Regions from separate parts of the Arthrobacter sp. TmtSoilC77 genome, predicted to be linked through region 1. Evidence: predicted binding sites of a transcription regulator. Region 1 holds the regulator's gene; the other holds the start of a gene.
What was found. Region 1 encodes Rex, which represses fermentation and respiration genes when NADH is low (regulators of the CRP and FNR family bind a similar motif). Its sites were predicted from a motif close to CTTGTGAANNNNTTCACAAG; they were not measured.
Positions count from the first base shown of each region.

Region 2: AC6I99_RS13260 (glyceraldehyde-3-phosphate dehydrogenase) is a predicted target of Rex. The motif match lies at 9,885-9,904, and genes of this name have one in related genera.

Region 1 is NZ_AP046050.1:3,818,784-3,833,512, reverse strand. Features, by position in the region: gene AC6I99_RS17625 (DUF1961 family protein) at 1-523, shown strand, start outside; gene AC6I99_RS17620 (acetylxylan esterase) at 574-1,596, shown strand; gene AC6I99_RS17615 (3-deoxy-7-phosphoheptulonate synthase) at 1,816-2,973, shown strand; gene AC6I99_RS17610 (helix-turn-helix domain-containing protein) at 3,137-3,349, shown strand; gene AC6I99_RS17605 (30S ribosomal protein bS22) at 3,521-3,619, shown strand; gene AC6I99_RS17600 (DUF559 domain-containing protein) at 3,935-4,900, opposite strand; gene AC6I99_RS17595 (HAD family hydrolase) at 5,052-5,867, opposite strand; gene AC6I99_RS17590 (IS110 family RNA-guided transposase) at 5,993-7,255, opposite strand; gene AC6I99_RS17585 (glutaredoxin family protein) at 7,560-7,814, shown strand; gene AC6I99_RS17580 (redox-sensing transcriptional repressor Rex) at 7,898-8,605, shown strand; gene AC6I99_RS17575 (hypothetical protein) at 8,648-9,523, opposite strand; gene AC6I99_RS17570 (hypothetical protein) at 9,787-10,485, opposite strand; gene AC6I99_RS17565 (YceI family protein) at 10,691-11,242, opposite strand; gene AC6I99_RS17560 (histidine phosphatase family protein) at 11,458-12,123, shown strand; gene AC6I99_RS17555 (TlpA family protein disulfide reductase) at 12,128-12,733, shown strand; gene AC6I99_RS17550 (cytochrome c biogenesis CcdA family protein) at 12,739-13,494, shown strand; gene resB (cytochrome c biogenesis protein ResB) at 13,494-14,729, shown strand, end outside.
Region 2 is NZ_AP046050.1:2,870,719-2,885,447, forward strand. Features, by position in the region: gene AC6I99_RS13200 (single-stranded DNA-binding protein) at 1-551, shown strand, start outside; gene AC6I99_RS13205 (hypothetical protein) at 618-938, shown strand; gene AC6I99_RS13210 (GNAT family N-acetyltransferase) at 970-1,218, shown strand; gene map (type I methionyl aminopeptidase) at 1,238-2,005, opposite strand; gene AC6I99_RS13220 (DNA alkylation repair protein) at 2,176-2,862, shown strand; gene mptB (polyprenol phosphomannose-dependent alpha 1,6 mannosyltransferase MptB) at 2,876-4,432, opposite strand; gene orn (oligoribonuclease) at 4,583-5,218, shown strand; tRNA gene AC6I99_RS13235 (tRNA-His) at 5,351-5,423, shown strand; gene def (peptide deformylase) at 5,561-6,130, shown strand; gene AC6I99_RS13245 (acyltransferase domain-containing protein) at 6,135-6,989, shown strand; gene AC6I99_RS13250 (HNH endonuclease family protein) at 6,974-7,774, opposite strand; gene AC6I99_RS13255 (hypothetical protein) at 7,897-8,106, opposite strand; gene AC6I99_RS13260 (glyceraldehyde-3-phosphate dehydrogenase) at 8,178-9,665, opposite strand; RNA gene rnpB (RNase P RNA component class A) at 9,952-10,343, opposite strand; gene AC6I99_RS13270 (YaaA family protein) at 10,401-11,165, shown strand; gene AC6I99_RS13275 (zinc ribbon domain-containing protein) at 11,186-11,923, opposite strand; gene AC6I99_RS13280 (Nif3-like dinuclear metal center hexameric protein) at 12,013-12,924, opposite strand; gene msrA (peptide-methionine (S)-S-oxide reductase MsrA) at 13,097-13,621, shown strand; gene cysK (cysteine synthase A) at 13,688-14,623, shown strand; gene epsC (serine O-acetyltransferase EpsC) at 14,665-14,729, shown strand, end outside.

The DNA of each region.
Region 1 (14,729 bases):
ACACGGAGACCATGCCCACTGGACCCTCTGGTGCCCTGAGGAAATCCCGGACCATGTCCGGATCGGATGGGAGTTCCTTCCGCTTGAGGAACCAGGCCTGGCCATGGTGTTCTTCTCCGCGCGGGGGCACGATGGCAAGGATCTGTTCTCCGCTTCGCTGGCACCGCGGACCGGTTACTATCCGCAGTACCACTCGGGGGATATTGATGCGCTCCACATCTCCTACTTCCGCCACAAATACGCCGCGGAGCGTGCCTTCAGGACGTGCAACCTGCGCAAAAGTGCCGGCTTCGAACTTGTAGCGCAGGGAGCGGACCCGCTTCCTCCAGCTGAAGATGCAGGCGGCTTTTATCGGATGGAAGTCATCAAAGCTGGTCCCCGTGTGGCCTTTTCGATTAATGATTTGCCTCTCTTCGACTGGGTGGACACCAGCCAGGAACTCCTGGGCGGCGGCTACTTTGGAATCCGCCAAATGGCCCCTCTGCGGGCGGCTTACCGAAACCTCGTGATCACTCCCTTGTAAGTCCCCGTCCTGGTGACCGGCGACACAACCCTATGACGTAGGATGTCCTCATGCCTCTCTTTGACCTGCCCCTTGAGCAGCTCCGTAACTACACCTCCAGCGCCGTTCCGCCTACTGATTTCGACGCTTTCTGGGAGCGCACCCTCGCCGAGGCCCGGGCCTTGCCCCTGAATGCTGCGTTCGAGCCCGTGGACAACTACCTCAGCGTCATGGACACGTACGACGTCACGTACTCCGGCTTCGGGGGAGACCGCATCAAGGGCTGGCTCCACGTTCCGTCGCACCTTGAGCCCGGGCAGCAGCTTCCCGTTGTCGTGGAGTACATCGGCTACTCCGGCGGACGCGGACTGGTCAACCAGAACACCCGGTGGGCGCAGGCTGGATACGCCCACTTCATCATGGACACCCGCGGCCAGGGCTACGGGGGCGTATCCGGTGACACCCCGGATCCACATCCGTCGGCCGGCGGAATCAACTATGCAGGCCTGATGACCCGGGGAGCCGGCCATCAGGACGATTACTACTTCCGCCGGGTCTACGTGGACGCCTTCCGTGCGGTAGAAGCGGCGCAGAGCCATCCCGCCGTCGACCCTTCCAAGGTGGTGCTGGCCGGTATCAGCCAAGGAGGTGGCATTACGGTGGCGGCCGCCGGGCTGGTGGCTGGAAGGCTCGACGGCGTCATCGCCGCGCTGCCCGACGTCCCCTTCCTGCAGGACTTTCCCCGTGCGATCGAGATCGCGCCTCGTGGGCCATACCCGGAAATTGCCGGCTTCCTGGGGCGGCATCGCGACAAGTATGAGCCCATGCTCGCCGTGCTGAATTACTTTGATGGCGTGCATCTCGGCCGGGCAGCCACGGTGCCTGCCCTCTTCTCAGCAGCCCAGATGGACGATATTTGCCCGCCGTCAACCGTGTTTGCGAGCTTCAACAACTACGGCGCTGGGAACCCGGCTTCGGGCGGAAATGCGCCCGCCAAGGACATCGAGGTCTACCGCTTCAATAACCACGAGGGCGGCCAGGAACACCACTGGATCAAGCAGCTCCAGTTCCTCCGCAAACTTTTGTCATCATGACGGACCCAATTTGCCCGGTTTGACGAACCGCGGTTATGGTGTGGCTATGACTAAGCGTTGGTATGCGTATTTTTCGTTGGCTCTGGAGGGGCCCGCGTCTAACTGACACGCATCCAACTTTCCTTCAGAGCCAGCAGGGCAGAGATTATTCTCTGCCCTTCGCCATATCCGGCGGGTTCTGAAAAGGGGCCCGCTCCGCATCCGGAACAGGACCCAGAAATGACCAGCATCGCTGCAGAATCCACCGAGACACTCGATAACGAGGCACTCCCCGCTGCCGGGAAAGCTTCCCAGCCCGCCACCTCCAACCTGCGGGTGGCCCGGTTCGAGCCCCTTCCGGCCCCTCAGGACCTCATCGCCGAGTTGCCGCTGGACGCCCGCTCAGCTGCCGTCGTCGACCGTGGGCGGGATGAAGTCCGGGCCATCATGGACGGCGTGGACGACCGCCTGCTGGTCATCGTCGGGCCTTGCTCCATCCACGATCCCAAGGCCGGCCTGGAATACGCGCGCCGACTGGTCAGCCAGGCGGAGAAGCACAAGGAAGACCTGCTGATCGTCATGCGGACCTACTTCGAGAAGCCCCGCACCACAGTCGGTTGGAAGGGCCTCATCAACGATCCCCACCTGGACGGCAGCCACGATATTGCCGCCGGCCTGCGGGCAGCCCGCGGCTTCCTCAAGCAGGTCACCGCGCTGGGACTGCCCACCGCCACGGAATTCCTGGAACCCATCAGCCCCCAGTACATGGCGGACCTCGTCTCCTGGGGTGCCATCGGCGCCCGCACCACGGAAAGCCAGATCCACCGCCAGCTCGCCTCCGGGCTGTCCATGCCCATCGGCTTCAAGAACGGAACCGACGGCGACCTCCAGGTGGCCATCGATGCCTGTGGCGCCTCGGCGGCTGAGCAGGCTTTCCTCGGAATCGACGACGACGGCCGGGCGGCTCTCGTCGCCACGTCCGGCAACCCGGACACCCACGTGATTCTGCGCGGCGGCCGCAAGGGCCCCAACTACTCGCAGGAAGACGTTGCCGCTGCCTCCGCCAAACTCGCCGCCAAGGGACTGAACCCACGCCTGATCGTGGACGCCAGCCACGCCAACAGCGGCAAGAGCCACCACCGCCAGGCCGAAGTTGCCTTGGAAATCGGTGCGCAGCTTGAAACCGGTTCTTCTTCTCCTGTTGCCGGCGTGATGCTGGAGAGCTTCCTGGTGGGCGGGGCGCAGAACCTCGACGTCGCCAAGCAATTGGCTGGTGAGCAGGAACTGGTCTACGGCCAGAGCGTTACCGATGCCTGCATGGAATGGGACGTCACCGCTTCAGTGCTGGAGCAGCTCGCTGCGTCGGCCCGGAAGCGCCGGCTGGTCCCGGGGGAGTAGCCGGGGGAGTAGCCGGGGAGTAGAGTCCCACTTACCGGAAATGCTTTCACATTGGTCACTTCAGCCTCTAGAGTATCTAGCACATGGTTGTTTGATGGCTCAGCATCGGCACACCGTTCTACTGGGGGTGTCCTGTCCAGCTGAGAGCAAAGGAATATGGGAAATGTCCGCGGAGACTAACTTCTCGAATGCGCGTTTCATGACTGTGGCTGAAGTAGCCGACGTCCTGCGTGTTTCCAAAATGACTGTGTATCGCCTGGTCCACTCAGGGGAAATGCCTGCCGTCAGGTTTGGCCGCTCCTTCCGGGTGCCTGAAGAAGCCGTGGCCCAGTACCTCAAGGGTGCTGTGGTCGACGGACAATCGGAGACCGCCTGAGGGCGCCGGAGTCCGTCCCGCGGACCGTGGTCACGGGGTGCCCCTTTGAAGCGGTACTCTGTTAAGGAACGTTTTACGTCAATGTAAGAATCTGTCAGTTGTACTGTCTGCTGCTAGTCCGCGGATCCGTTCCAACAGACAGGACCTTCATCTAGTTTGTAAGGAACTTTCGTGGGTTCAGTTATTAAGAAGCGCCGCAAGCGTATGGCCAAGAAGAAGCACCGCAAGCTGCTTCGCAAGACTCGCCACCAGCGCCGCAATAAGAAGTAGAGATACTTCACCAAGCGTGAATGCCCGTTGCCTCCAAGGCGGCGGGCATTTTTGCTCTCTCACATCGGGGCGTTTGTGGCCGGATGTTCGCTCACTTCCTGACCTGTTTGGCCGGATGTTCTCTCACTTCCTGGCCTGTTTGGCCGGATGTTCTCTCACTTCCTGGCCTGTTTGGCCGGATGTTCTCTCACTTCCTGGCCTGTTTGGCCGGATGTTCTCTCACTTCCTGGCCTGTTTGGCCGGATGTTCTCTCACTTCCTGGCCTGTTTGGCCGGATGTTCTCTCACATCCTGGCCTGTTTGGCGTGATGCTCGCTCACATCGCGTTCCTGGCAAACCCGGAGGCAACGGATGGATCCATCCATGCAGTCCGCAGGGCCCTCTTGATCTGCCGAACGGCATTGCCGAAGTTGTCCGCCTGGTCCTCTTTTCCAAAGACAAGGACAGTCCAACCGGCTGCTCTGAAGGCCTTATCCCTGCGCCGATCGCTATGCATCTGCTCCTCCTCAAGGTGATGGCCGCCGTCGTACTGGATCGCGAGGCGACGGGCCTTGAAACCCAAGTCCGCTGAAGGCGAGAAGGGGTCGTTCGCGCGCAGCATCACTTGAAGCTGAGGTTCCGGCAAATTGGCATCAAGCATGGCCATACGTAGTAAAGTCTCTGGAGCCGAGTCGGCCCCGACGCGCATAAGGTCAAGGGCTTGCCGTGCACGGACTACGCCTTGGCGGTTTTTGTGTCGTTCGACCATGTTCCGGAGCTGCTCGGCAGTAGCAAACGGTGCATCGCGCCCCTCAAACTCGGGTCGCGGAATGCGGATCAACTGATCTGCCACGCATACGAGGTCATGAAGGGGGAGACGACGCGCCAAATCCAGCCATGTTCGGGCTCGAGTGCTCATCCAAATCCCTTGGACTTGCTCAATCTCCCCCTCGAAGTGCTTTTCCGTGTGCCCGATGATGCCCTTGCGCCGAACAGATGGCAGATGTCGGGGTTTGCTCAAATGCAGTTCATTGGAATCCGAAAGCCACGCTGGCAAGACAAAACCATAGAGCCTGGCGGCAGTTGTGTGGGAGATCCAAGCGCCAGGGCTGGCTGAGGAAAGGGAACGGGCGGCTGCCGGAAGGTCGAAATCCCAATCGCTTGGCCGGTACAAGCCACGGCTAACGGGAAGGATGTTGCTGCTGCGCCAAATGGCAGCGGGGTTGATGCCCGCTGCTTTGGCTTCGTTCAGGCTGAAAGGCCGCAAGATCGGGCTGGACGGGTTGAGTAGCGAATTCTGCATACCCGCATTGTTTCTTGGAAGCGGCAAAGCGTGCAGAAGTTATCCACAGGCAGACCAGTGCTACTGGAGGATGTGAGAGCGGAACGGTGGAAACGCGTTGGGATGTGAGAGCGGAACGGTGGAAACGCGTTGGGATGTGAGAGCGGAACGGCTAGCGGGGACCACGGAACTTTGAGAACCCTCGCCACAGTCCGTAAATGGCTCCGCCGACGGTTGCGGCCTTAAGTCCAAGGGTTGCTGCACGGCGTCCGGAGCGGAAGTCGTATACAGGCCAGTTGTTGTCGCGGGCATGCCGGCGCAGCTTGGAGTCGGGGTTGATCACCACGGGGTGCCCCACCATAGTCAGCAGCGGGATGTCATTGGCAGAGTCGCTGTAAGCCCAGCAGTGTTCCAAGTCCAAGCCTTCTTGATCAGCGATGAGTTGGACGGCGATGGCCTTGGCCGGCCCGTGCAGGATGTCACCCACAAGCTTGCCGGTATACATTCCGTCATGGACCTCGCCCACGGTCCCCAGCGCGCCCGTCAGTCCGAGCCTTGTGGAGATGACTGTGGCAACCTCAATGGGTGTGGCCGTCACTAACCACACCCGTCGGCCTACACGAAGGTGCTGCTCCGCGAGTGCCTTGGTTCCGGGCCAGATCCGTGACTCGATCATTTCGTCATAAACTTCTTCGCCGAGGGCTTTGATGTCCTCCACGGTTATCCCGGCAGCCAGGGTCAGGGCCGAGTCGCGCACGGCATGGACGTCGTCCATATTCTCGCCACGCATGACAAATTTGAACTGCTTCCACGCGAAGCCAGCCGCCTGGGACAGGGTGAATGCCTTGCGTTCGTACATCTTGCGGGCCACGTGGAAGAGGCTCGCGCCCTTCATCAACGTGTTGTCGACGTCGAAGAAAGCGGCTTCGCCGGTGTGCTGTGGCACCTTGGCGTCGGCGACCACGGCGGCGTTCTTCTCGTCGGGCATGCCTTGAGTCTAGTCAATCGCCCGGCCCCGGCGTTGAGGGCGCACGGTGGGCGACCGCCGGGGTGGATGTGAGAGAGGGATGGCCGGGGAGGGGGTGGGATGTGAGAGTGCCCCTATGTTTTTCGTCAAGCGGTTGCGGGTGTTTGGGGTTGGTATAGGGTCCCGTCTCTGAGCATGGCGTAGAGGGTGTCGCAGCGGCGTCGGGCGAGGGCGATAAGGGCTTGGCTGTGGTGTTTGCCTTCGGCGCGTTTGCGGTCGTAGTAGGAGCGCGATTGCGGGTCTTTGAGGGCTGCGAAGGCGGAGAGGTAGAGGGTGCGTTTGAGGACTTTGTTGCCTTTGCGGGAGGCGCGGTCTGCCCGGATGGAGGACCCCGAACGCCAGGTCACGGGGGCCAGGCCGGCGTAAGAGGCCAAGTGCCCCGCGGTCGGGAAGTCTTTCCCGGCGACTTCGGTAAGGATCCGTGCTGCGGTCCTGATGCCCACTGCCGGCAGAGACATCAGGACCGGGTAAAGAGGGTGGGCCTCCACAAGGGCCTCGACCTGGGCGTGAACCATGGCGCGTCCTTCATGGAGCCTGGCGAGCATTCCGGCCAGTTCCGGGAGCACGATCGTTGCGGCGTTCGTCCCAACAACCGTGACTGTTTGCCGGCCGAGGGCGTCGATGATCTCATCTGCCAGGCGTTCGCCCATGCGCGGGGCGAGCTTGGTCAGCCGGTTCGCGATCCGGCGCCTGCCGGCGTGACGCAGCGCTTCAGGGGTGGGCCAGGTCCGCAGCAGATCCTGGACCGCGGGATGATCCAGCCTGGGACCAAGCACCCGCTCAAGCGCCGGGTGGATCTGGGTCAACAGCCCACGGATCCGGTTGGACGTGGCCGTGGCCTGCTTGGCCAGATCATCATCGAACCCGCACAGCATGCCCAACTCGGCCAACTGCTCGTCAGCGAGCCGGACCGAGCGCAGGGTGTGCGGCATGGTCCGGGCCGCGTCGGCGATGATGAACGCGTCGCGGGCATCGGTCTTGGCCTCCCCGGGATGCAGGTCCGCGATCCGGCGCATCGCCAAACCAGGCAAATACCCCACCAGAACACCGGCGGCCTGGGCCACCGCGACCGGCAACGCACCAATGGTCGCTGGCTGGTCAACTACCAGCAGGATCCGGCCGTGATGCTCCAACTCGGCCAGAATGTCTTGGATCCTGGCCTCGTCGTTAGGCAGCGCCCGGTCCAGCAGCTTCTTTCCCGCCCGGTCCACGGCAACGGCATGATGCTCGCCCTTGCCCACATCCAGTCCGATGAACACCTCAACCGTTTCGTGTTCTGCGATCACGTTGGCACCTCCAGTCGTAGTCAGCTCCCGTGCTGGCCTGTCCGCGGTGTCAGGGCCCGGCATCCACGTTACGCACGACGTTCCCACACTGTCCTGCCCCTATAAGCGGTCTCCCCGACACCTGCCAACCCCGGTGACAACACTCTCAAGATCATCAACAACAGAGGATCACAATCATGCCGGGATCAGCAGGCCAGCACACCCACATCCTGCACCAGGAAACGGGCTACGAAAAAGGTAACGAGGGGTGGCCGGGAGGGGGGTGGGATGTGAGAGAGGGGTGGCCGGGAGGGGGTGGGATGTGAGAGAGGGATGGCCGGGAAGGGGGTGGGATGTGAGAGAGCGTTGGGGCGGTTACCGTTGTGTCATGGCTATTCCCGACGTCGTCCTCCTCACCAAAGCTGACTGCCACCTGTGCACGGAGGCACGTGCCGCCGTCGAGCGCGTTACCTCGGCACTGGGCATCCAGTGGACCGAGCAGGCAATTGACGGAAAGGCAGAACTGCAGGAGCGTTACGCGGAGGAAATTCCAGTGGTGCTGGTGGATGGGGTCCAGCGCGACTTTTGGAAGATCGACGAGCAGCGCTTGACCCGTACATTGAAAAAAGTTCTCGAAGGCTGAGGACCACGGGACTCTGTTACCCGGAAGTACCGGCTTTTGTTGAGTCCGCCCAAGGGCCATAGAGTGGAACAACAAGCGACGCAATGGAGAAAACCGTGACTGCGCTGGAACCGTCCCCGGGGGCAACAAGCGGGGACAACGAACCTGCCGCCAAGCAGATCCCGCCCGCGGCTGTGGCCCGGATGACTCTCTATTTGCGCGCGCTCAACTCGCTCCTGGCAGAAGGCGTGGAACGTGTGTCATCGGACGCGTTGGCCGAGGCTTCAGGCGTCAGCTCCTCCACGCTCCGCAAAGACCTTTCCTACGTGGGCTCGTACGGGACCCGCGGGGTGGGCTACGAAGTCCAGTACCTGAGCCGTCACATTGCTGCAGCCCTTGGCCTGACGCATGACTGGAAGGTCGCAATCGTCGGCGCCGGTAACCTCGGCAAGGCCCTGGCGCGGTACGGCGGCTTCGAGTCCCGGGGATTCGACGTCGTAGCTATTTTCGACGCAGACCCCATGGTGATCGGCAACGAGGTGGGTTGGTTGCGGGTCAGCGATTCAGCGGAACTTGAACGTGTCCTGGAACGCACCCACACCAACATGGTGGTGCTGGCATTGCCCGCCACAGTGGCCCAGGAAGTCTGTGATCGCGTCATCGCTGCCGGAATCCGGAGCATCCTGAGCTTTGCTCCGGTTCTCCTGCAGGTTCCGCCGCACGTGAACCTCCGCAAGGTGGATATGGCCACCGAGCTGCAGATCCTGGCGTACCACGCACAACGGGCGCAGACACCGGGTCAGGCTGTCTAGCCTTTCCGGGTCCGCGCCCGCTGTGGAACGAACTGCCGTGGTTTAGCGGCCGTACGGGTTCTGGTACGGGTTGCCGAAAGGCTGCGGCTTACGGAAATACGGAGCCGACGCCGGCAGGTACAGCAGGACGATTGCGGCAACTCCCAGCAGGATCACCAAGAGCTGCAGGATGCCATACGTAGCACCGAACTGGAACAGTCCGGCGAGGCCGAGGACGGAGATCGCCGCGAAGACGGTGCCCAGGATCCTGGCCCAGTTCTTGCCCTTGCGGACCGGGAATGCAACCAAGGCGTAGAGGCCCAGGGACACGATGGCTCCAATGATGGCGGCAACGACGATACCGCCACGCATGCCTTCCAGGGAGCCTTCCGGGAATTCGGTGCCCTGCTGTGCAGCCTGCTGGATCATCGAGTTGATGAAGGCATCCGAGCCGGTGGTGGCCAGGATCAGCGAGCTGATGGCGGACAGGATGCCCGCTGCGATGATCATCCAGAAGGAGATGTTGACCAGCGGGGGAACCGTAGCAGGCCCTGGCTGCTGGCTGGGCCAGTTGGTGTCCTGCCCGTATTGCGGGGCCTGCTGACCGTAGGGAGACGGCTGCTGGCCGTAGGGCGACTGCTGACCAAACTGCGGCGACTGTTGGCCAAACTGGGGAGCCTGCTGACCATATTGGGGAGCCGGGGGCTGGCCATATTGGGGAGCAGCCGGGGACTGCTGACCGTACTGCGGAGCGCTGGGCTGCTGACCATATTGGGGAGTCTGCTGGCCGTACTGCGGTGCCGACGGCTGACCGTACTGTGGCATGGATGGCTGGCCCGGCTGCTCAGGCTTGTTGGCGTCGCCCTTGTTATCACCGGTGTTGGGATCGCCCGGTTTGGCGTCCCCGGCGTTGGACGGCGGGTATGGAGGGTTGCTCATGGCATTCCTTTGCTTGTTCGACTGCTGGTACGGCTGCCGGGATCAGCAAAAAGACCCTGCCCCCAGCCTGGTTCTGCTTCCACCGTACCTCCGGGGTCCGGTGCTGCGGATGATCACACGCAGGAATTTCCTGCTTCAGATGAAATCATCACGATGGCGTACGCCTTCATGATGAAGGCCGCGGTGGTCCAATGGACCACCACGGCCTTGTGCACCTGTCAGGGCGGCTTGGATGAGAGCCCGACGGCGGTACTTCAGGCAGGTTAGACGGCGCCCTTTACTGCCTTGAACCACAGCTGCGAGTTCGGCAGCCACATCAGCACAACGGCCACTGCGCTGACCAGGAAACCGAACCAGTTGCCACCCAGGCCTGCACCGGGTCCGCCGGCGTTGATGGAGCCGAAGATGGCGAGCAACAGGGAAACTGCGGCAAGGACGGTGAGGGCGAGGCGTGCCCATTCCTTGCCTTCCTTCATCTTCATGGCAAGGACTATCTGGGCGGCTGCAACAGCAAGGCTGATGATCAGGAGAACCAGGAGGAGTGCGGCAACTCCCGGCATGAAAGCGAACGCTGCGATGATGGCGAAAAGCCCGATGAGGCCAAACAGGAGGCCCAGGAGTCCCGAGATGACCCAAATGAAGTACGACACTTTGAGCTCGGTGGGCAGGCCCATGGTCTTGAAGAGGCCCGAGAAACCACCTTGCGGAAGGATGTCATTGAAATTGCGGGGGCCGTCGGTGGGCATTTCGAAGTGGAAACCGCCCGCCTGTCCGGGCTGGCCTGGCCCGGGCTGCGAGTACTGGCCAGGCTGCGAATACTGACCTGGTTGCGACGGCGGCTGGTAGCCCTGGGGTGGTTGGTAACCCTGCGGTGGTTGGTAACCCGCAGGAGGAACATTGCCGGGCTGCGGAGGCTGGGCGCCGGGCTGCTGAGGCTGTGGTACTTCGTCTGGGTTACTCATGGCATCACTTTAGACCGCAGGTTGAGGGATGCATAGGAAATTCGGAGCTGCCTCGCAGTGAACTACAGGGTGTTTGCCGAATAATCGCAGGGTGACTTCCGAGTACGCGAATGAGTATGCGAAACGGCGCCCCCACAGCGGAACTGTGACGGGGCGCCGTTTACTCGGGACTGCTGTACGAGTTCCCGTGCAAGCTGCTGTGGATCTAGGCAGCTGCCGGTGCGATGAACGCGAGTTCCAGGTTGATGACAACCTTGTCGCTGACCAGGACGCCACCGGCCTCAAGCACGGCGTTCCAGGTCAGGCCGAAGTCCTTGCGGCTGATGGTGGTTTCGCCGGAGACGCCTGCACGGGTGTTGCCGAAGGGATCCACTGCGACGCCGTTGAATTCGGTTTCGATGGAAACTTCCTTGGTGACCCCCTTGATGGTGAGATCGCCCACAAGATCGAAGCCGTCGCCGTTTGCCTTGACGTGGCGGGAGACGAAGGTGATCTCCGGGTACTTCTCCACATCGAAGAAGTCTTCGCCCTTGACGTGGCCGTCGCGGTTGACGTCGCCGGAGTCAAAGCTGGCGGTCCGGATGGTTGCGTTGACCTTGGAGTCCGTCAGCGTCTCGCCGACTTCGAGGGTTGCTTCGGCATCCTTGAAGACGCCGCGGACCTTGCTGATACCTGCGTGGCGGACGGTGAAGCCGATCTCGCTGTGGGAAGCGTCGAGGGTCCAGATGCCGGTGGTGACGTTGGCGGGAAGGGTCATCATGATGTTTCTCCTGTATGTAGTGGAAGGTACCGCTTGCTTGCCCGGCGGACTGGTTGATGCATTTACTTGAAACGTCAACCGAGCTTCGTGTCTAGTATAAACATGCATATGCATCTTTTATTCCAACTCCACGGAACATTTTGAGAAAACTTTGAGTTCTACTGACGGTAGAAGATTTCGGATCGCCCCGCTTCTTTGAGAAACTGGTAAACATGCCCCAAGCAACTGTCCATCTGCTTCGCCATGGCGAGGTCCATAATCCCGATGGCGTCCTCTATGGCCGGCTGCCTGAATTCCATCTCTCCGAGCGGGGCCGGGAGATGGCCCGCATGCTGGCCGAGCACTTCACCGTCCGCGCAAACGAGGGTGCCAGGATTGTCCACTTGGTCGCCTCGCCGCTCACGCGCGCCCAGGAAACGGCAATGCCCACTGCCGAGGCACTCCATCTCGATATCCATACAGACCCCAGGATCATCGAAGCAGAGAACCACTTCGAGGGACTCCACCCCACGCGCAGCGAATTCCTGAAGCCCAAGCACTGGCTCTATTTCCGGAACCCCCTGCGCCCGTCCTGGGGCGAGCCCTACAAAGAGCAGGCCGCACGCGTCATGGCTGCCGTTGAAGATGCGCGCGTCAAGGCGATCGAACTGGGTGGCGACGGCGCGGAAGCGATCCTCGTCAGCCATCAGCTTCCCATCTGGTCCACCCGCCTGTCCGCCGAGGGCCGCCGGCTGGCGCACGACCCCCGTAAGCGTGAGTGCACCTTGACCTCCCTGACATCCCTGGTCCTGGACGAGGACGGCAGGATTGTGCGGGTCGAATACAGCGAACCTGCTGCCGTGCTCCTTCCCGGTGCAGCAAGCACTCCGGGGGCGTAGGCACATGAACAACAACGTTTCGCGTCGCGGCGTGCTCACAGCCGGTGGTGTCCTGTTGGCAGGACTTACCATGGGCCTGTCGGCCTGCGCCCAGAAGGACTCCCTCGCAGAGCAGGCCCGAAAAGGCGACAACAAGAACTACGTGGCCGGGGACGGTTCCGTCACCGAGTTCGCCAAAGCCGACCGCGCTGCACCGGTGGCGCTCAAGGGGACACTCTTCAATGGGGAGACGGTCAAGCCCGAAGATCTCAAGGGTAAAGTCACGGTCTTGAACTTCTGGTTCGCGGCCTGTGCCCCGTGTCGCGTCGAAGCTCCCCAGCTTGAAGCCCTGCACCAGGACTTCAAGGACCAAGGCGTTCAATTCTTCGGCGTTAACCTGCGTGACGAGAAAGCCACCGCAGAGGCCTTCGACAAGACCTTCAACCTCACCTACCCGAGCTTCAACGACAAAGACGGGGCCGTGCTCCTGTCTGTGTCCGGAATCGTGCCTCCGGGCGCGGTGCCCACCACATTGGTCCTGGACAAGGAGGGCAAAGTTGCCTCCCGCGTCCTCGGCGAAATTGAGAAGAGCACGTTGAAGGCCCTCATTACGTCCGCAGTGGCTGAGTAGTACCAATGAACAGTCCTTTCGCCGAGACGATCCTGAACGGATCACTGCTGCTTGCCGTGCCGGTCGCGCTGCTGGCCGGACTCGTCTCGTTCCTTTCGCCGTGCGTGCTGCCACTCGTCCCCGGCTACCTTGGCTACGTCACGGGACTGACCGGCGTCGATCTCCAAAAGCAGCGGCGCGGCCGCATGCTGGCAGGTATTGGGCTGTTTGTGCTGGGCTTTTCGGTGATCTTTGTCCTCCTGGGCGGTGCCTTTGGGCAGCTTGGGACCCTCCTGACAGGCCCGCAGAACGCCTGGATCACCCAAGTGCTGGGCATTCTGGTCATCCTCATGGGCGTCGTCTTTATGGGTGGCTTTGGTTGGCTGCAGCGCGACGCCAAAATCCATGCGAAGCCTCCGGCCGGCCTGTGGGGCGCGCCGCTCCTGGGGCTGACGTTCGGCCTGGGGTGGGCCCCATGCATCGGGCCCACATACTCCGCGGTACAGTTGCTGAGCTTGTCCGGCGGATCGTCGGCGGCAAAGGGTGCGCTCCTGGCCTTCGTTTACAGCCTTGGCCTGGGTATCCCGTTCCTCCTGATCGCCCTTGCCGTCCGGCGGGGCATGGGCGTCATGTCCTTCTTCCGGACGCACCGCCTGGCGATCCAGCGGTTTGGCGGAGGCATCCTGATTTTGCTCGGCATCCTGATGGCCACCGGTGTGTGGGGAAACTGGGTGACCGAGTTGCAGTACTGGTTCCAAACCGATGTGAAGTTGCCAATCTGATGAGCGAGTCCGTGAAAGCCAAGAAGAAGTCACCACCCGCTGAAAGCACGAACACGAAGACAGCGGAAGGAAAACTCCAGCAGGCCAAGTCCGAGGCCGCGCTGCCCTCCTTGGGTATCCTGGGCATGCTTCGGTGGGCTTGGACCCAGCTGACGAGCATGCGGACGGCGTTGTTCCTGCTGCTCCTGTTGGCCGTGGGCGCGGTGCCGGGGTCCCTGTTCCCGCAACGCCCTGCGAACCCTGCGGTTGTCACCCAGTACATCAAGGACAACCCGTCCTATGGTCAGCTGCTCGACGCCCTGCAGCTCTATGACGTGTACTCGTCGGCCTGGTTCTCGGCCATTTACATCCTGCTGTTCATCTCCCTGATCGGTTGCGTCACCCCGCGGGCCATCGCCCACTACAAGGCGATGAAGTCGCAGCCGCCGCGCACGCCCAAGCGCCTTTCGCGACTGCCGGAGTACGGCACCTTGGCGCTGCCCGCCGACGCCGGGATCCCGGCGTCGAAAGCTATCAACGATGCCGCCGGACTGCTCAAAAGGCGCGGCTACCGCGTGGAAGTCAGGGACGTCGACGGCGACCTCCCGTCCCTGGGTGCCGAGCGCGGCTTCCTGAAGGAAGTCGGCAACCTGGTCTTCCACACTTCCCTGATCGGCGTGTTGGTTTCCGTGGCTATCGGCGGCCTGTTCGGCTACAGCGGCCAGCGGATCCTGGTAGAGGGCGAGACGTTCGTCAATACTTTGGTGGGTTACGACCAATTCACGCCGGGCACCAACTTCCAGAGCAGTTGGCTCCAGCCCTACTCCATTCAGTTGGACAAGTTCGAGGCCACCTTCGATCGCGAATCGCCGAAGAAGATCGGCCAGCCCATCGACTACACCGCTGAGGTCACCACCAAGGAAAATCCGGATTCGCCGGCGAAGAAGGAAATCCTCAAGGTCAACGATCCCATCACACTGGGCGGCACCAGCCTGTACCTCACGGGAAACGGCTACGCCCCCGTAGTGACAGTCCGCGACGGCGAGGGCAACATCGCTTTCCAGGGGCCGGTCACGGCCAAGGTCCAAGGCGACAACTACTACTCATCCGTGGTCATCAAGGTGCCGGACGGCAAACCGGACCAGCTGGCGTTCCAAGGCTTCTTCCTGCCCACGGCGTTCAAATCCGATGAGGGCATCTCCTTCAGCGCAAGTCCTGAACTCTTCAACCCACAGTTGAGCCTTGACTCCTACTAC
Region 2 (14,729 bases), 950 kb from region 1:
ACACCATTACTCTTCGCGGCTTTGTAGCCTCGGAAGTCAAGAGCTCCACCACTACACGCGGAACGTCCACTGCTTCATTTCGCCTTGGGACAACTGAACGGCGCTACGACCGCACCAGCAATACATGGGTGGACGGCAACACCAACTGGTACACGGTGCAATCCTTTCGCTACTTGGCCGGGCACGTCGGCTGCAGTGTGAAGAAGGGGCAACGCGTCATCGTCATCGGAAAGCTACGCCTGAGGCAGTGGGAACACGAGGGCAGGATCTACCACGTGGCAGAAATCGACGCAGAATCGGTCGGGCACGATCTCATGTGGGGTTCTGCGAACTTCACCCGGATGAACGGGACGTCGGCTTCCGCTGACTCGAACCCGTCCGGCGAGGCAGCCGGGAAGCCTGGAGATCCGGGGATTGAGTGGGAGGCCGGCGACAACGAACAAGCGCCCCCGGAGGACGAGACGGAAACCGTCGACGTCGATGATCCTGACGGTGCCGGTCCGATGGTGGTAAACACCACTACAGGTGAGTTGGTGGGTGCCGGGGCTTGAACTTCGCATCGGGGAACGCGATGAAACTGGTGGGACCAGCCCCGCACTGGAGAATATTCTGGGTCCATGGCATTCGACGCAGCAGCTCCCCGGTTGGAGACAGCTCCGGCATCCTGGGAGGCCGTGGAGGAATTGTTCGGGGTCAAGGGCGAGCCGTCCCGGTGCTGGTGCCGCTGGTTCGCGCTCCCCGGCAAGGAGTTCAGGTCTGCGGCACCCAGCGAACTCAAGGAACTCCTGCGGGCACGTTTCAACGAGGATCCTGAGCCGGGGGTGCTGGCATTCCGGGGTGGTCAGGCGGTGGGCTGGTGCGCTGTGGAACCGCGGGCAAACTATCCCCGCATAGACACGGTCGCAGCTTCTTCGGGCGGCAGACCTCCCGCCCGTTGACGTTGGGACCCTTTGGTCGGTGAGCTGCTTTGTGGTTTCACCGAGCCATCGGCGCTCAGGTGTTGCAGCGACGTTACTCCGGGCAGCCGTTGACCACGCATTCAATAACGGGGCTACGACCCTTGAAGCATACCCCGTCGATACCAGCCTTCGTCCAAAGGCCGGGCCGTCCGACTTGTATCACGGCACAGTTTCGCTGTTCATTGAAGGCGGGTTCTCGGTGGTTTCAACTCCCCTTCCCGGGCGCGCCGTGGTTCGCCTCCACGGGCAGCCCGCTTAGCCAGCTGTCATCGCGGCAGCTACGGCAGCGTGAGGATCATTGGTCCATCAGCTGTGACAGCGACGGTGTGCTCACTATGGGCGGCCTTGTTTCCGCTGGCTGAACGCAGAGTCCACTCGTCTTCATCATGATAGTAGTCATCCTTGCCGCCCAGGATGAGCATTGGTTCGATGGCAATGACCAACCCCTCTTGAAGTTTGATACCCCTGCCCGGTCTGCCGATGTTGGGGACGGGCGGCTCGGCGTGCATTGTCCGGCCGATACCGTGGCCGCCATGATCGGCCAATAATCCGTATCCAGCACGCTTGGCCTCGCCGCCTATCGCATAGGCGAGGTCGCCCATCTTGTTGCCCCCACGGGCAGCTTCGATACCCCGGGCGAGTGCAGCGTCCGTTGCATCGATCAGCGCCTGGTCCACCGGATCTGCCGTCCCCACGATGAAGCTGATGGCAGCATCTCCACACCAGCCTTCAAGGAAGGCACCGCAATCCACACTGAGGAGGTCCCCGTCCTGGAGGACGTAGCCATTTGGGATTCCATGCACCACCGCGTCATTGACACTGGCACAGATCACCCCGGGAAACGGGACAGCTGCCCACCGGGGGTGGTAATCAAGGAAGGCCGGCTTGGCCCCGGCGTCGGAAATCAGGCTGCTGGCAACCTCATCCAATTCCTTGAGGGAAACACCTACGTCAGCATGCTCCTTGACCGCCGCCAAGGCGTTGGCCACCACCCTCCCGGCCTCGCGCATCATCGAGACCTGATCCGGTGTCTTCACCATGGACATGGGTTTCCTCCACTAATGCCGGGCGGGATGGTTCACTGCTGGGGGGTCATCGTGGGGCCGGCTGGCTCTTGGTCCCACTCTACGTGGGGCAGCTCGTCTGCATAGGGTGGAGAGCAAAGTGGACTTCCGGGTTGGATACTTCCCAGAACGCGCGGTCATACAGTTGAGGAATGGAGAACAAGGACCTGCTTGAGGCCATCCGCTCAAAGCTTCGAACCGCCGGGGATGCTGAGCGTGCCCGGGGAGCCCAGGCGTATATGAAGTCGGACATGCCGTCGTGGGGTATCCGGGTGCCTGAGGTGCGCAGGATCGCCAAGGCTGCCGCCAAGCAGTTTCCCATCTCTTCACCCGTCAGCCTGCGCGAGGCCGTCCGTGATTTGTGGCGGAATGCCCAAGCCCGCGAAGAACGGTATGCAGCCATTGAATTGACAGGCTTGCCGATGGTCAAGGAAGACCTTGCCATGCTTCCCGTCTATGAGGAAATAATCCGCACCGGCGCCTGGTGGGACCTTGTCGACGGAGTGGCCCATCGTCTCTGTGCCCTCCTCCTTGCCCATAGGTCCACCATGACGCCGCTTTTGCTGCAGTGGTCCACGGACGAGGATATGTGGATCCGGAGGGCGTCCATCACTGCTCAATTGGCGGCCAAGACGCGGACGGACCCTGGACTGCTGGCGGCTGTTATTAAGCCCAACCTTGCCGACAAAGAGTTCTTCATCCGCAAGGCCATCGGCTGGGCCTTGCGGGAGTACAGCAAGACGAACCCCGAGTGGGTCAGGGCATTCGCCGCAGAGAATGCCCCGGCCCTCAGCCCGCTCTCCACACGCGAGGCAGTACGGCTTCTACCCTCTCCTTGAGCGCCGCGCAATCTTAGATGATCGGACGCAGGCCTGGTTCGTCGCGTTTGCGGAAAAGGCTCTTTGTCTTCGGATCCACGAAGATCAGGTAAACGGCAAACAGAAGAGCGATGATGGCCGCCGCGTTCCGCGCCAGGGTCAGGGCGAGGCCGAGATCCTCGCTCTGAAGATAGGGGAACACATCCAGTTGGTCCGAGATGGCATAGACCATGAAGAACGACACCACGAAGTAGACAGCCTTCACCTGCCAGTCGTTGCGGATGCCGGTTACAGCAAACAGCGGAATCAGCCACACCACATACCATGACTGGATCATGGGTGCCAGCAGGACAATCGCCGCAAAGGCCAACGTGAGCCGGCGCATCAGGCGGTCGTGCTCTCCCCGGAACACCTGCCAGGCGATGGCCCCCACCATGAGCACCTTGCCGGCGTCGTAGACCCACTTGGCCATGCCCCAGCCATCGAGGCCAAAAACGTTGAAGATCGAGGCGACAACCAGGCCGATCAAACCGATGGGTGCATACCAGATCCAGACGCTCCCGGGGGCAGAGAGGCCCTTCACCCATCCAAACCCAAACCCGTTGACCAGGCTCATGGCGTACAGGAGGCCAAAGGTCAGGACGGCTGTCAGGAACCAGAAAAGGATCTTGCGCGGCCATGACGCACCCTTACCCGCCCAGAGCAAGCCGATAAATGGCAGGAAGACCACCGTAATTGGCTTGACCGAAATGGAGAGTGTCACCAGCACCAAGCCCAGCACCACCCGGCGGGTGGCGCAGTAGTACAGACCAGCCAGGGCCAGCCCAATCATGAGAGCGTCGTTGTGGACACTGGCAATGAAGTTGGTGAGAAAGAGAGGGTTGGCGGCTGTCAACCATAGTGCACGGTGTGGATTGACGCCGTGGAGCTCTGCCAGCTTGGGCACGTAGATGATGCAAAGTATGACGCCCGCAACTGCCACCAACCTGAACAGCATGATGCAGGCCTCAGGTTGGACATTGGTCACCCAAACAACAAATTGTTCGATCCAAAGGAAGAACTGACCGTACGGAACGGGAGCTTCCGTCCACATCTTGTCCGCACCCAATTGGAAGTAGTTCGGGAGGGCGGAAATCCCATTCTCGTAGGGATTCATTCCCTCAACCATGAGTCTGCCTTGGCCGATGTAAGCGTAGACGTCCCTGCTGAAAAGCGGGACAGTGAACATCATGGGCAGTCCCCAGGCCACCACGGCCTGCAAAGTGGCCTTGCGGGCTTGGAGTCCCCAGACCCGGACACGCTGCCCCAGGCGCAGCCAAGCCCGGACAAGCAGCATGCCACCGACAGCCAGCAGGACGATGGAAAGCGCGACACCAACACCTTCGGTACGCATCCAGATGAAAAGCGGAAGCCGTCGAAGTTCAGACACTGGTGCGAGCCAGCCAACGCCCAGCGAGCCGAAGACAAGGAACATCGAGCCAATGAAACCGGCGATCAGCGGGGACCTGGCGTTATCCACTTCGATGGCAGCAGCAACCGCAGGCGGCGCTTCTTTCCCTGCCTTCTGGGCGGCGGGTACAGGCACCGTCATGTGGTCTTCATCCAATCGTTTGCCCGTTGCGTTCCGGGACAGAAATCTGAATCTCTGGGGGCTGTCCACGACAGGAAGAAAGGACACTGCCGTGCTCAAAAAATCCTACCATCGGAGCACTTGGAACCGCCTGAAGGATAGGCTAGGCGCGTGCCTATTACTAATGAACGCATCGTCTGGATTGACTGCGAAATGACCGGCCTGGACCTCAAGAACGACGCCCTGATCGAGGTTGCGGCGCTCGTGACGGACTCCGAGCTCAACATCCTGGGCGATGGCGTGGACGTCGTCATCAAGCCCGACGACGCAGCGCTGGAGCAAATGAACGACTTCGTTCGAGACATGCACACCCGCTCCAAGCTCCTTGACGAACTCCCCCACGGCAAGACGATGGCCGAGGCCGAGGCGCAGGTGCTTGAGTACATCGAGAAGTGGGTTCCGGACCCCCGCAAGGCCCCACTCGGAGGCAACTCCGTGGGCACGGACAGGATGTTCCTGGCCAGGGACATGCCGAACATTGTGGAGCACCTCCACTACCGCGTCATCGATGTCAGCACCATCAAGGAACTCTCGCGCCGCTGGTTCCCGCGGGCCTACTTCCAGTCGCCGGCCAAGCATGGCGGACATCGCGCACTGGGGGACATCAAGGATTCCATCGACGAGCTCCGTTACTACAGGCAGGCCGTTTTTGTGCCCGCCCCTGGGCCTGACACGGCTACCGCGCAGCGCATCTCCAAGGACATCACGGCTACTGCCGAGACTCTGGGCTCAACGGAAACTATGTGATCTGCGCCATTTTTGAAGGTTTTTTCGTCGAAACCGGCAAAAGTGGACTTTTCACCCCAAAACAGCAGGTAAGCTATTTGTCGTTGCCTTCACGGAATGCCGGTCATACGGAGTTACCGAAAAAGGCACATGGTGGGCGTAGCTCAGTTGGCAGAGCGCCTGGTTGTGGTCCAGGAGGTCGCGGGTTCAACCCCCGTCGCTCACCCCGCCGAGATTGGCTCAAAAAGCCGGTTTCCACAAAGGCCGCACCGGTTATCCGGTGCGGCCTTTGTTTTGTTTTGGCCCGGCTGCAGTCGCATGGGTTGCTTCCGGAACACAGCGATCAACCAAGGAAGAGCTGAGATGACCGTCCTCCCTGTGACCATTTGGGGCGAACCCGTTTTGCATCGTCGGGCAAGTGAAGTCGAAGTATTCGATGACGATCTCCGGAAACTCATCGCGGACATGTTTGAAACCAATGAAGCCGCGAACGGAGTAGGCCTCGCCGCACCCCAGGTAGGAGTCGGGAAGCGCATCTTTGTGTATAAGTACGCGAACGACGACGCCCCTGATCAAGGCGTTCTGGTCAATCCCGTGTTGACCCTCTCAAAGGTCTCAGGCGCCCTCCCGGACCCGGAAGAGCACATTGAGGGCTGCCTGTCCTTCCCCGGAGAGCACTACCCTCTGCAGCGTGCCGAATGGGCCCGCGTCCAAGGCTTTGATGGTGACGGGAATCCTGTGGACTTCGAAGCCACGGGCTGGTTCGCTCGAGTCATGCAGCACGAGTACGACCATTTGGACGGCAAGCTTTACGTCAACCGCCTTGTGGACCGATATGCCAGGAAGGCAATGAAGCAGGCCAAGAAGAACGGTTGGGGCGTTCCCGGATTGACATGGATGCCTGGCGTCGACCCTGACCCGTTCGGACACTGATTCGATGAGCCAGGCACCCCATGCAGCATTGTTCGAGCTCTTGGACATTGCCGGCGAGGACGCCGTGGAATGCGCCTCGCTCCTGGACAGAGCCCCCAGTGGCCACGTCCTGGAAGCATTGGAGCTTCTGCAGGAGCGGCTTGGCACTTTTCCGGCCGACAGTATTTCTCCCGACCGGATTTGGCCCGGCCAGCCCGTCGAGAGCGTCTGGATCGAGGCACTGCTCCGCTTCGCACCCAGAGTCCACGCATACCATCTGGAACTGGGTATCAGCACTGACGTCTCAGCAGCCACGTTGGCCGACGTAGGGCTCCAGCTGCGCATCAACCGCCGCGTCCATGGACATTTCGGCCTGGACACCTGGAGCTGGCTGACGTTGCACATGGCAGGGAATCTGTTCCGCCTCGGCCGGTTGCAATTCCATTTGATCCGGAGCCGGCGTGACGACGGCCCAGGGGGCAACGTGGCGTACGCATCCGATTGGATCCTGGGTGTCCATATTCCCGAAGACGGCGGCCTCTCCCCTGCGCTGGTCGACGCCAGCTTTAACGAGGCTCGCTGGTTCTTTCCCCACTATTTCCCGGACAAACCGGCCACTGTGGCCACGTGCGAGTCCTGGATGCTGGATCCTTATCTGGTTGCGCGGCTTCCTGACAGCAACATCGCATCCTTCGCCCGCCGCTTCACCCTGGATCGGTGCACCGATGCCCCCACTGATGCCGTGTACTTCACGTTTAGGCAGCGGGGGCTCGGGAACCTGGACAAACTACCCCGGGAGACTTCGCTCCAGCGCATAGTCCTGGAGAGAATCGACGACGGCGGTACCTGGCAACTGGGGCACGGTCACCTGGCGCTGTAGATGGTCTGCTGATCCGGGCAAGAAGACAGGACGCGCATCATGGCATCCTTCTCCGACTGCGTGACCCACAGCTTGTACGCTGCCTTGACGGAGATCTGGCGCGCTACGTAGTGACACCGGAAGTTCTTGTTCGGAGGGAGCCACGTGGCCGCGTCGCCGGCGCCCTTCTTCACGTTCTCCGGCCCATCAGCCGCAATCAGGTTCAACGGATCATTTGCCAGCCTTTGGCGTTGCTGCAGCGTTAACTGCTTGGCACCCTTCTGCCATGCGTCGGCCAGGGCGACAATGTGATCAATCTGAACTTCAGCGCTGGTGTCCTGGCCCCGACGGAAGGTTACGTGGGCGCCCGTGTAGGGTTCCTGAAACTCTCCGGTGGCAACCCTGCATGAGGAACCACTGGTGAACTCCACGGACGACAGGTCCCTGCGCAGGATGTCGTTCCTGGTATCGCATCCGTTTCGATCGGCGTCCAGCCACGCCTGGCCGAATGCGGTTCGCTCATAGTCTTCCTGGGATGCGCGTCCTTTAACTTCCAGCTGTGCGAGTGCCGCGCTTGCCTTCTCCGCGGGAACGGCCTCGATGCCGGTAATGGGTTTCATCCATGCGGGATTAAATACCGGCGCTTCACTGGGACCGGACACCCATGGCCCGGCTGCATCGAACTGGCCGGTGGTGAAGAACCAGGACAGTCCTGCCGCGAGGGTTACGGCTGCCAATCCTAGAATGGCCCACGCCTGGCGTGATCGTCTGCGCGCGCGTTTGTAGGCAGACCAGGTGATACTCAAGGGGCTCCGTCCAGTCGGGGTGGGTCGTGTCCTATGAGCGTAGGACACGGCACCGACAGTCAGAGCCGATATCCACAGTGTGTAGGAGAAGTCACACTGCAGTGATGGGGAACTTCCCCGGGTTACTGCTCACGCATAACGCGTTGGAGGTCTTCGGCAGCCACCTCCAGCAGCGTACGCAATTGCTGGACGCGTTCGTCGCTGACGTCCCCCGCCGCGTTTGCTGCGATGGCCTGGTCCAGCAGTTTCTGTGCCTGCTTGTGGTTGGCCCGTGCTACATCCAGCGCATGTTCCAGCGTTGTCTCGTGTTCCAAAGTCGATTCATTTTCCATGAACCCATTTTGGTCAGGTTTCCCGGCTGATACCAGTAACACAGCCGGGAAACCCGTGAATACTTCCCGGCTTAGGCGTTCGCTGCCTCAAGCACTGCAATAGGCGCCACGATGTCGCGGGCAGGGAAGGACGGCGGGTTGACGCCGGCCATTTCCTCCATGACACGGACAACCTGGCAGGAGTAGCCGAATTCGTTGTCGTACCAAACGTAGAGCACGAGGTTCTTGTCATTGGAAATAGTGGCCAGACCATCAACGATGCCTGCGCGGCGGGACCCAACGAAGTCGGTGGAGACAACGTCCGGGGAGTCGATGTAGTCGATCTGCTTGCGCAACGGTGAGTGCAGCGACATTTCGCGGAGGTAGTCGTTGACCTCATCGCGTGTGGTGCCCTTGGCGAGGTTGAGGTTCAGGATCGCCATGGAAACATCCGGGGTAGGTACGCGGATGGCGTTACCGGTGAGCTTGCCCTGAAGTTCCGGAAGCGCCTTGGCAACAGCCTTGGCTGCCCCTGTCTCCGTGATGACCATGTTCAGTGCTGCCGAGCGGCCGCGGCGATCTCCCTTGTGGAAGTTGTCGATCAGGTTTTGGTCGTTCGTGAACGAGTGCACCGTCTCAACGTGGCCGTGGATGATACCGAATTTGTCGTTGATGGCCTTCAGTACCGGGGTAATGGCGTTGGTCGTGCACGACGCGGCCGTGACGATCTTGTCGTCATCGGAAATGTCGGACTGGTTGATTCCGTGGACGATGTTCTTCAGGTCGCCCTTGCCCGGAGCCGTCAGCAGGACGCGCGAAACACCCTTGCTTTGCAGGTGCTGGGACAGGCCTTCCGCATCGCGCCAACGCCCGGTGTTGTCCACTACGAGGGCATCCTTGATGCCGTAGGCGGTGTAGTCCACGGTTGCGGGGTTGTCGGAGTAGATGACCTGGACCTGAACGCCGTTGGCGGTGATGGTGTTTGCTTCTTCGTCCACGCGGATAGTTCCCTCAAAGGAACCATGTACGGAGTCGCGGCGCAGGAGGCTGGCACGCTTGACGAGGTCGTTCTCGGCGCCCTTGCGGACAACGATGGCACGCAGCCGCAGGCCATGCCCGCCACCGGCCTTTTCAATCAGGATGCGGGCCAGGAGGCGGCCGATGCGCCCAAAGCCGTACAGCACGACGTCGGTGCTGGTGCGGTCATCAGCGCCACGCTTTCCGACGATTTCCGCGAGCTCGGCCCGCAGGAAGTCATCCAACGAGGTGCCGTGGCCCTCGACGCGGAACTTCTCCGTGAGACGGGCAATGTCGATTGCAGCCGCACCGAGTTCCAGCTCGGCAAGAGCGTTCAACAGGGGTGCGGTTTCTTCGAGCAGGAGCTCGGTGTTGCTCATCCGGCGCGCAAAGCGGTGGGCCTTCAGGATGTTCATGGTCGACTTGTTGATCAGGCTCCGGCCGTGGATGCTCGTGACCACGTTGTTTTCCCGGTACAACCGGCCGATCACCGGAATCATGGCCTCGGCGAGAGCCTCCCGGCCCATCCACTTATCAAGACAAGAATCTGACGTCTGGCTCACAGAACTACCTTCCTTGGGTCAACCACATACGTCCTCGTATGCAGATGGCGGCCGCCCGGAGTAATCCTGCGGCACGAGCACTGGACGGGCTTCGGTCCACCCACAGCGCCTTGAACGATTGCAAAGAAAAGACCGCCGGCTGCGAACGCAGTCCCGGCGGCAGAACATCTACGTTCATAACAAGTCTAAGGCGGAAGGGCGCCCTCTTGGGCGCCCGGGGGCGTGAAATCACTCACATGGCAGTCACAATGGACATCACATGCCTGGGACCTCAGTGGCAAATATGTGGATGGGTTGACCGATACGCCGGGTTCTGTCATCCCTTGCCGTTGCCGGCAAAGGAGTGGCGGCCATCCATCTACGAACGCCGTTGCCGGCGCCCTCCAGCAGCCTACCCGGACACTCGGGCGAGCAGCCCTCAAACGTGCCCTGTCTGGCCTTGCTCCGGGTGGGGTTTACCTAGCCTCCCCGGTCACCCAGGGAGCTGGTGGTCTCTTACACCACCGTTTCACCCTTACCTGCCGCATGTTGATGCAAGCATCAGCACGCGCAGGCGGTCTGTTTTCTGTGGCACTGGCCTGCGGGTTACCCCGAGTGGGCGTTACCCACCACCCTGCTCTGCGGAGCCCGGACGTTCCTCGAGCCACTTGCGTGACGCGCGACCGCCTGGTCAACCCATCCGCCGTACAGTCTACCGGCGTCGAGGGTTGCCCCGGTCCCCGGTAATATCGTCTGGTGCTGATTCTGCTGCCGCCTTCCGAAGGCAAGACCCCCGCCGTCAAAGGTCCCGCCGTCGAATGGGAGTCGCTCAGCTTTCCGGAGCTGAACCCGTACCGCGCGAAGGTCCTGGAATCGTTGGGCACCGTCAGCGCCCACGAGGACGCGCTGGCACTGCTGGGCGTAGGTGCCTCGCTGAAGGACGACGTCGAACGTAATACCCGGCTGCACGCGGAACCGGCGGCCCCGGCCCATCAGGTCTACTCAGGAGTCCTGTATGACGCGCTCGGCTTCAAGTCCATGACGCCGGCCCAACGACGCAAGGCAACCGAAACGATTTTGGTGGTTTCGGCACTGTGGGGCGTTATCGGTTTTGGTGACCAGGTGCCGGCTTACCGGCTGTCCATGGGAACCGCACTGCCCGACGTCGGACGCCTCGCCTCCTTCTGGAAGCCGAACCTGAATGCGGCCCTCGCCAAACGGGCTGAAGGAGAGCTGCTGGTTGATTGCCGTTCCAGCACGTATGCAGCTGCGTGGGCTCCCCCGGCAGCGCAGACCGTCACGGTGAATGTATTCAACGAGGCAAACGGCAAGCGCACGGTGGTCAGCCACTTCGCCAAACACACCCGTGGCGAGTTTGCCAGGCATCTGCTGACCAGGCGCGGCAAGGCCGCTGCCACGCCCGATCAACTGCTGAAGGCCGCCAAGGAAGTCTGGGCAGCGGAACTTGTTCCCGGGACGGCCCGCAAGCCGCATGCCCTCAATATCATTCTGGGCAGTTAGGTCAGTTCCGCTCGGCTAGGTCAGTTCCACTCGGCCGAACGGACCAGGATGCATCCGGAATCAGGGCAAAAGACGATGTCGTCGTCAGCCGCAGCCTTGACTTCAGCGAGGTCGCCGGGGCTGAGCATCATCCCTGAACCTTCCGATTTACCGTGGAAGAGCCTGGCGGCACCGACGCCGCGCTTGGCTATGGTCTTCTCATAGACTGCAAGCATTCCGGCGTCGAGGGCCTCCGCGAAAGCGGCACGCTGCCCACGGACCACGGTTTCCTCGGCCGCGATCTCAGCAATCGCCTCATCCAGTTCGGCGCGGATGCCGGCAAATGAACCCTGGATGTCGTCCACGATGGCCTGTTGCGCGGCCTGGCGCTCCCGCAGGGTGTCCAAACGTTCCAGGATTTCAAGCTCAACATCTTCAAGGTCGGAGCGGCGCTTATTAAGGGACGCAATATCACTTTGGAGCGCTACGAGGTCCTTGGAGAGGCCGGTTCCGCTATTGAGCCTGGCTTCGTCCCGTTCGATGCGGGATGCGACCTGTTCCACGTCAGCTTCCGAACGACGCAGTTCGGCTTCGGCGTCGTGTACGGCCATCTTGGCCGCGCCCAACTCACCATTGGCAACGTTGAGTGCATCCTGCAGGTCAGCTATCCGGGGATCTGTTTCCAGCACCTTCCGGCGGCCTGCCAACGACTTGAGCCTGGCGTCCAGTCCCTGCAGTTCAAGCAATTTCAATTGTTCTGCCGGTGCTGCTTTCGCCACGCTTACCTCCGCTTGTTACTTCCGGGCCTGGGGATCAGTTCCGGATGGACGGGCCCCTTTTTATTGGGACTGTCCGTATCTTCTAGACTCTAGTCCCCGCCGGGAGTGAGTATGAAGTCCCAGGGATCGCTGTTGGTGCTGCTCACACGGATCTCGACGTCGTAGCCCTGATCAGCCAGTACGTTGCCGAGCGCTTCCGCGGCTACGGGCAGCCACAGCCATTCACTGGCAAAGTGCGATACGTCAATGAGGTACGGACGGCCGTTGACGGTACCTTCCCGCGCCTCCGACGCCGGATGGTGCCGCATGTCTGCTGTCACATACACATCTGCGTTGCTGGCCCTGACGGCATCGAACAAGCTGTCCCCGGCGCCACCGCAGACGGCGACGCGCCGCAGCAGACCGTCCTTGTCGCCAGCCACGCGGACCCCTCCGGCCACTGCGGGGAGCATCCCAAAGACGCGGGCAGCGAAATCACCCAAGGTCATGAGCTCAGGAAGATCTCCAACCCGGCCAATGCCTTCCTCGGGCAAGCCATTGGCGGCAGGGGTCAGTGGGGCAACATTTTCCAGGCCAAAGGCGTCCGCCAACACGTCCGATACGCCCCCGACGGCGGAGTCACCGTTCGTGTGGACGGTCAGGAGTCCGGTGCCCGCCTCGATAAGACGGTGCACGGCCAATCCCTTCGCGGACGTGGCCGCGACGGAGTTCACGCCTTTGAGCAACAACGGATGATGCGTAATGAGGAGTCCTGCACCCCACTCAATGGCCTCGTCGATGACGGCCAGGGTGGGATCCACGGCAAACAGGATTTTGGTGATCGGCGCGGTGGGGCGCCCCACCACGAGGCCTACCTCATCCCAATCCTCAGCCAAGGATTCCGGCCAGAGTTCCTCAACAGCAAGCAACACCTGGCCAAGGGTCGGGTCCCCGCTTGCTTCCACTGTCCCGGCGTCGTCGCCGGAATCCGCATCGGAAATGGCGGTGTCTACTGCTTCCATACTCTTATTCTTACCTACTGGGCCCGATAGGGCAGTCTTGGTTGCTGCCGCGCCTGCCCAGTGACGTACCCAGTGGCGTTCCCGGTGGCGTTCCCGGTGGCGTTCCCGGTGGCGTTATTGTCCCGTAAGGTATTGCGGGAATCATCAGCCCCTCCAATCCATTGAAGAGATCATGAAAACTTTTGTACTTGGTGGTGGATGCTTCTGGTGCCTTGATGCCGTGTACCAGAAAACCCGCGGCGTCAGTTCCGTGGTCTCGGGCTATACGGGTGGCCATGTCCGAAACCCTGACTACTACGACGTCTGCTCGGGAATGACCGGTCATGCAGAGGTAGTTGCGGTGACATTCGACGAGACCGTGGTGCCGGAGGAGGTCATTCTTGACATGTTCTTCGCGCTGCATGACCCCACCACGTTGAACCGGCAGGGCTACGACACAGGTACCCAATACCGTTCGTCGATGTTCTACACCACGACGGAGGAAAAGATCCTCTTCGAAGAAGCCATCGAGCGCGCGCAAGCACTTTGGGCCGATCCGATTGTGACGGAAGTGAGCCGGCTACCCGAGTTCTATGAGGCAGAGGAAGTCCATCAGAACTACTACGCCAAATTCCCGTACCAGGGTTACTGCCAGGTCATCATCAATCCAAAACTGGCCAAAGCGCGGAAATATTACTCTGCATGGCTAACTGCTTAGCAGGGTTTCGATCCTGCTGGTTAGGCTGACCTCAGCATTCCCTCTTCAGAGATAGGCATAATCTTCATGGCAAGGATCTACGACGACGTCACCCAGCTGGTCGGCCGCACTCCGCTGGTCCGTTTGAACCGGCTGACCGAAGGCCTTGAGGCCACCGTTGCGGTCAAGCTTGAGTTCTACAACCCGGCCAACAGCGTGAAGGACCGCATCGGTGTGGCCATCATTGACGCCGCCGAAAAGTCCGGTGCCCTGAAGCCGGGCGGAACAATTGTCGAGGGCACCTCCGGCAACACCGGAATCGCTCTGGCCCTTGTTGGTGCCGCACGCGGCTACAAGGTCATCCTGACCATGCCTGAGACCATGTCCACCGAACGTCGTGTCATGCTTCGCGCTTACGGTGCAGAGATCGTACTGACTCCCGGTTCCGAAGGCATGCGCGGCGCTGTTGAAAAGGCCCAGGAGATTGTTGCCAACACGGAGAATTCCATCTGGGCGCAGCAGTTCGCCAACCCGGCCAACCCGGAGATCCACCGCAACACCACTGCCGAGGAAATCTGGGCGGACACCGACGGCGAAGTAGACATCTTTGTTGGCGGCGTCGGTACCGGCGGTACCGTGACCGGCGTCGGACAGGTCCTCAAGGAGCGCAAGCCCGAAGTCCAGATCATTGCAGTCGAGCCCAAGGACTCCCCCATCCTTAATGGCGGCAGCCCGGGTCCCCACAAGATCCAGGGTCTGGGCGCCAACTTCGTCCCGGAGGTCCTGGACACCAACGTCTACGACGAAGTTCTCGATGCGACCCTTGAAGACTCCGTTGCCACCGCCCGCGCCCTTGGTTCCAAGGAAGGCGTCCTGGCCGGTATTTCCGGCGGTGCCGCGGTATGGGGTGCACTGGAAGTCGCCAAGCGTCCGGAGAACAAGGGCAAGCTGATCGTCGTGATCGTGCCGGACTTCGGGGAGCGTTACATCTCCACTGTCCTCTTTGACGACATCCGCGGCTAACACTTCGCCCGCAAGCATTCATTTCCTGTAGAAAGGTCTTTGTGAGCTTCTTCGCAAGGCTTAAGGAAGACCTCGACGCCGCCCGGTCGCATGACCCGGCGGCTCG